DNA from 2 places in the Bacillus sp. D48C genome. Region 2 is predicted to be linked to the other one. Evidence: predicted binding sites of a transcription regulator. Region 2 holds the regulator's gene; the other holds the start of a gene.
What was found. Region 2 encodes Rex, which represses fermentation and respiration genes when NADH is low (regulators of the CRP and FNR family bind a similar motif). Its sites were predicted from a motif close to TTGTGAAATATTTCACAA; they were not measured.
Positions count from the first base shown of each region.

Region 1: ACLBXA_RS21500 (L-lactate dehydrogenase) is a predicted target of Rex. The motif match lies at 1,241-1,258, and genes of this name have one in related genera.

Region 1 is NZ_JBKFAQ010000010.1:37,242-40,680, forward strand. It holds gene ACLBXA_RS21495 (formate/nitrite transporter family protein) at 1-676, shown strand, start outside; gene ACLBXA_RS21500 (L-lactate dehydrogenase) at 1,463-2,407, shown strand; gene ACLBXA_RS21505 (Fic family protein) at 2,975-3,439, shown strand, end outside.
Region 2 is NZ_JBKFAQ010000024.1:7,878-11,316, reverse strand. It holds gene ACLBXA_RS28965 (ABC-F family ATP-binding cassette domain-containing protein) at 1-785, opposite strand, end outside; gene ACLBXA_RS28960 (redox-sensing transcriptional repressor Rex) at 973-1,602, shown strand; gene ACLBXA_RS28955 (YdiK family protein) at 1,632-1,823, opposite strand; gene ACLBXA_RS28950 (CPBP family intramembrane glutamic endopeptidase) at 1,820-2,569, opposite strand; gene groES (co-chaperone GroES) at 2,961-3,245, shown strand; gene groL (chaperonin GroEL) at 3,285-3,439, shown strand, end outside.

The DNA of each region.
Region 1 (3,439 bases), on a different contig from region 2:
TGCAACTTATTTAAGTGCTTCTTTATTTTTTGGAATTGCACTTATATTAATAATATATGGTGGAGCGGAATTATTTACTGGGAATACAATGTATTTTACAATTTCGACCTTACGAAAAAAAACAACGGTCTTAGATACTTGTCGTAACTGGGGTGCTTGTTTTTTAGGTAATCTGGTAGGTGCAATATTTTTTGCGTTATTATTTTATGGTACTGGTATTTTTGATCAAATTGAATATGAACATTTGATAAGTAATGTTGTTGAAGTAAAAATGAATACACCGACAATACAGCTATTTTTCAAAGCTATTTTATGTAATTGGCTTGTTTGTCTAGCATGCTTCCTTCCTTCTCAAGTAAAAGGGGATACAGCAAAAATAATTGTTATGATGTTATTGGTTTTTACATTCTTTTTATCTGGATATGAACATAGCATTGCAAATTTATCGCTATTTGCAATCTCCCTGGTATCGCCACATCCCAATACTATTTCTTTTAGTGGGGCTATTTATAATTTAATTCCAGTTACAATTGGAAATATTATTGGTGGATCTGTATTTGTTGGCATGGTATATCATTATATAACCCAAAACAACCCTACAGCTGAACAGAAGGGCGATTTAGTTGAATCTCAATGTGAGGAAAACATCCCATTACAAACACAAATAAAAATTTAAGCTACTAATATAATCATTTTCGTATAAAAATAACATAATTATTTTGAATGTTATTTTTATATCAGTTGGCCTAATTAGCCGCAAATACCGTTTTAATAATTCTTTTAAATATATTTTTTTCTTTTATAAAATATATTATTTGTTTTTGTTAGACATATAAGGGAAGGGAAATATACAAAAAACATTCACAACTTATGTGACCTAAATTTGTTAATATAAAATGCAAGATCACATGTCGAATTTATTACAGAAAACTCTAAAAAATTAGTGGGAGGTTTACTAGAAAATGAATTTTGAAAAAGTTTGTTTGGTATAGAAGTGCTTTTAGGGGGGATTGCTAAAATAGGTGAAATAACCTTCGATATACAAAATAAAAATTTGCAGTAATTAGATTTGAATGAAGATAATATAAGCATGAATGTCATTATGAAAAGTGATAATCCGTTAGTGAATCTTAATAAAAATGTAAGCGTTAACAATTTTATTTAACTAGATGTATAAACTAGATTTTTCACAGAATATCAAAGAATCTTTGAAATGTAGATAAAGAAAAATTATCTTATCTAGTGAAGCTATACATAATATTTTTTTGAGTTAAATAAGAAATAATGTTGGAGCAATATTTGCTGGAAATACATATGAAAAGGAATTTAAGTTTAACTATGTGGTATTGAACATTAATGTATTTCGAGTTCATTATTTGTTTATTCAAAATCAATTAAATCTCTTTTTATTAGAATAACAACAATGCACAAAAACATAACATAAATAGTGAGGGATCTATAAATGAATAAAAATATTAATCGTGTAGTTTTAATTGGTACAGGGGCCGTAGGGTGTAGTTATGCATATTGTATGATTAATCAGGGGTTGGCAGAAGAATTCGTTCTTGTAGATGTAAATGAAGCAAGAGCAGAAGGAGAAGCAATGGATTTAAGTCATGCAATTCCTTTTTCACCATCACCAACAAAAGTATGGAAGGGTAGCTGTGAGGACTGTAAAGATGCACAAATTGTTGTAATAACAGCCGGATTGCCACAGAGACCAGGTGAAACACGTTTAGACTTAGTTGAAAAAAATACTAAGATTTTTAAAGAAATTATACGTAATGTCATGTCAAGCGGATTCGATGGTATTTTCTTAATTGCAACAAATCCAGTGGACATTTTAACATATGTAACTTGGAAAGAATCTGGATTGCCGAAAGAACGCGTAATTGGTTCAGGTACAACACTTGATTCTGCACGTTTCCGTTACATGTTAGGAGAATATTTTGAAATCGATTCTCATAATGTTCATGCTTATATAATTGGTGAACATGGTGATACGGAGCTTCCGGTTTGGAGTCATGTGTCAGTTGGCGTTCAAAAGCTACAAACCATTTTAGAAAATAAAAGTCAGTATAATCAAAGTGACTTAGACGAAATTTTTGTTCGTTCACGTGATGCGGCCTATCATATAATTGAACGTAAGGGAGCAACCTGTTATGGAATTGGAATGTCTTTATTACGTATCACAAAGGCAATTCTACATCATGAAAATAGTGTATTAACAGTATCTGCATACCTTGAAAATGAATATGGTCATAATGATGTATATATAGGAGTTCCTGCTGTTATAAATCGTCAAGGTATTCGGGAAATTATAGAAATTGAGTTAAATGAGGAAGAAAAGTTTAACTTTAATCATTCTGTACATACATTAAAAGAAACCATGTCACCAATACTATAAGGTGAATTTATCTTATTATATTATGTCGGATATATAAATGCTTGGCAAAAGTTTAAATGTATCTAATCTAATGTAATCTGAAATTAAATACTATAGAAAAATGTTTGTTTAAACTGAAATACAGTACTTTCGCCTTGTAAAGAATCATTTTATAAACATTATTAAGAAGTTAATGGCCTTCATGATATTAGTTCATAACATATCAAGATTGAACATTTTTAGAATCAACATAACTATTTATAGCTAAATATGTTATGTCTTTCACAAAGGATTGATACCTTTTTGGTATACTTTCTATTAAGGCACTAAATGCAGACAAATTTGATTAAATAAAAAGCACTTTTTTAAAAATTTAAGAGAGTGCCTTTTTATTTATTAATTAACATTAGCAATCTAATACATACATTAATAAGAAGAGAGCGGTCCCTGTGTGCATCTGGCTACCGTTTAATTACATCCTTAATGGGCATTTATAAAACAATAAGCATACAGTAGGAAATGTGAAAATTAGGGGGATAATGGAGCATACAAAGTTGGCAATAAACCGTAGGGAAAGGAGGGAACGAGATGAGAAATTTCTTTGAAGAAAAATATACAAATTTAGAATTTAAAAGGGAACTAATAAATATTATAAGTAAAATCAGTGAATATAAAGGAGAAATATCAGCATATCAAACTCAAAAACCAGAGATCTTTAATCTTTTGGAAAAGAGTATATCCCTACAATATATTAAAACTTTTCCTAATATATATGACAAGTTTACATTCTCAAATAAACAGTTGAAAAAATTTGTTTCTAATCATGTTAGCCCTCAAACATTGGAAGAGGACGCTTTATTTTGTTATTGCAAAACATTAGAACTTGTGCAAAAAGAAAATCACAAACTGCCTATTAAACCACAAACAATTCAAGAACTGCATTTCCAATTACTGAATTATTCAACGTCTGAAAGTGGTAATTGGAGAAAAAACGAACTTGTATTATCGTGTATTCCAATGTTAAATAATCAATCCAAATTAAGTACAGTTGTT
Region 2 (3,439 bases):
TCTTGATCATATAATGCTGATTTTAAGTCTAAATATTTACTGTAGTTACCAACAAATCGTCTGCTTTCTTTATTCGAAATTTCATATACTTGTGTAACGAGTTTGTCTAAGAAATAACGGTCATGGGAAACGATTAATATTGCGCCAGGATAACCTTGTAAATATTGCTCAAGCCATGTTAATGTTTCAATGTCTAAATGGTTTGTAGGCTCGTCCAAAATAAGTAAGTCTGGTTTTGTTAATAATAATTTCCCGAGAGCTAATCTTGTTTTTTGCCCGCCACTTAAAGTAGAGATCGTCGTCTGGTGTGTTTCAACTGGGAAGCCAAGGCCGCTTAAAATGGAGCGAATATCCGCTTCGTATTGATATCCACCTTGATCTTTATAATTGAGTTGCAATTGGTCATAATCAGCTAACAATCTTTCATATATAGCTTCGTTTGAAAAGTTTTCTTCTTTTCCCATTTCTTGCTCAAGCTTTCGAAGTTTTGTCTCCATTTGCTGTAAGTGGGTAAAGACGGTTAGCATTTCATCCCAAATTGTTAAAGACGTTTCTAGGCCAGTATTTTGAGCTAAATACCCGATTGAGACATCTTTCGGTTTTATAATTTCGCCACCATCATGTGATAACTCACCAGCGATAATTTTTAATAATGTAGATTTTCCAGCTCCATTCCTTCCAACTAATGCGATACGATCTTTTGTTTGTACTTCCAATTTTATGTTTGCAAGAATTGTTTCTGCACCGTATAATTTCGAAAGTCCATTTACTTGTAATAAAATCAATGTTCTCACCTCAAATAATTTCTTAACTTTGCCATGTTTATATTTCTCAATCATACTAAAAATAGTGTATAGTTTAAAATAAAGAGAGAATACTTCTTCTCTTTATTATACAAGGAATTTAATGAGTGCTAAACTTCTGTATTTGATTAAAGTATATGAATAAAGATAGGAAGAGAGGAGAGGTCATATGGATCAGCAAAAGATTCCACAAGCCACTGCTAAAAGATTGCCTCTATACTATCGATTTATCCAAAACTTATCTCTTTCTGGTAAGCAGCGTGTTTCATCGGCCGAATTGAGTGAAGCGGTAAAAGTAGATTCCGCAACAATACGAAGAGATTTTTCGTATTTTGGAGCATTAGGGAAAAAGGGATATGGATATAACGTAAATTATTTATTATCATTTTTCCGCGAAACACTTGATCAAGATGATATAACGCGTGTAGCACTTATTGGAGTAGGTAATTTAGGGACCGCTTTCTTACATTATAATTTCACGAAAAACAATAATACAAAAATTGAAATGGCATTTGATGTTAGTGAAGAGAAAGTTGGAACAGAAATCGGGGGCATTCCTGTATATCATTTAGATGAATTAGAAGAGAGATTATCAAATGATATACAAGTGGCAATATTAACAGTACCGGCTACAGTAGCACAAGCTGTAGCAGATAGATTAGCTGAAACGAGCGTGCACGGTATTTTGAATTTCACACCAGCACGATTAAACGTATCAGAGAATATTAGAATTCATCATATTGATTTAGCTGTAGAGTTACAAACATTAGTTTACTTTTTGAAAAACTATCCACAATAAAACGCAGAGGAAGCGACCTCTGCGTTTTATTATTGTTTCTTCTTTGTGAATTTAACTAATATAAGGCGAAGTGCCAAATTAAAATCAATTGTTGCCATAACTGCAAATAGTATTGTCCACACATTCCAGATTGTATCTGTCACGTTCGTAATGGCGAAGCGTGTAAAGATACATCCAAGAAGGAAGTATAGTGCAGCCATGAACAATGGTGAGTTTCTCATACAAAAAATCCTCCGATAAATCCTTGCATTTTTTCAGCTTCTTTAATCATTTCTTGAATTTGCTCATTGCTCATAAAAATTTGCCCAATAGCGACTAATGTATTCATCGCAACATGAGCTGCAATAGGAACGATAATGCGCTTCGTCTTCACATATAAGAAGGCGAATACGAGCCCCATAGCAGTGTATACCAATAAGTGAGTAAAATCAAAATGAATTGCTGCGAATACAAGTGAACTAATGATAGCTGCAATAAAGAAGTTGAACTTCTTATAAAGTGCACCGAATAGAATTTTTCTAAATACGATTTCTTCTAAGATAGGTCCGATTATAGATACAACAATAAGGAACCAAGGAGTAGTTCGTGCAATTTCCATCAGTTTCATTGTATTTTCTGAACCTTGTTTAATTCCTAGTAGCTGCATCTCGATCATACCGGCAACTATTTGTGAAAAGAAAGCTAAGAATAATCCGATGAAAATCCACCCAATTGTAGCTGGAACAGAAGAGCGCGTTGCATCTAAATGTCTGTCGCGAATATCTGTTCTAAGTAACCAAAGTACGATACATAATGCAACAAAGAAGCTAATAATTGCCCAGTGTCCCATTATGATTTGTCCTTTTTCCTCAATGGTAAATCCTCTATTATCATAGAGTCCTGTTTTTAGGAGAAGTGGTAATCCAACAGCGCCAGATAATTGCATTAAAATGTATGTAACGATAATCCACCAGTATTGTTTCTTCAAATGGTTTAACCATCCTTTCTAACTCTAGTGTATGAGATGAGGTAGGATAACATGTAAATATGTTATCTACGATATAAACTTTCATTCGAATTATGATTTTTTTGTAAATACGTATTTTAAATTAAAGTAGGAGACAGGAAAAAGTTGTACGTTTAGCGAAAACAACTTAGGGTGTCTTTCATATTGTAACATACGAGTAGGGGAAACAACGATTCATATAGTAGAGGCAGTATTCTATATAGAAAGTTTATATAGTAATTTGCGAAAAAATTATGATTTTTTTACTTGCAAAAGAAATTGAGATTATTTATTATTATAAGTGTGTTAGCACTCGGGTGACTTGAGTGCTAATAAATAAAATTTACATAACAAAATGAGGAGGTTATTGTTCATGCTAAAGCCATTAGGTGATCGCGTTGTAATTGAGCTTGTTCAAGCAGAAGAAAAAACAGCAAGTGGTATTGTATTACCAGACACTGCAAAAGAAAAACCACAAGAGGGTAAAGTTGTTGCAGTAGGTACTGGTCGAGTGCTTGAAAATGGTGAGCGTGTTGCTTTAGAGGTAGCAGCAGGTGATCTTATCATCTTCTCAAAATATGCAGGTACTGAAGTGAAATATGAAGGTACAGACTACTTGATTTTACGTGAAAGTGACATTTTAGCAGTTATCGGTTAATTATATAAATCTTAAAAAAATCCAAGGGGGTCAATTATTATGGCAAAAGATATTAAATTTAGTGAAGAAGCACGTCGTTCGATGCTTCGCGGTGTCGACACTCTTGCAAACGCAGTAAAAGTAACGCTTGGACCAAAAGGTCGTAACGTTGTACTTGAGAAAAAATTCGGTTCACCACTTATTACAAATGATGG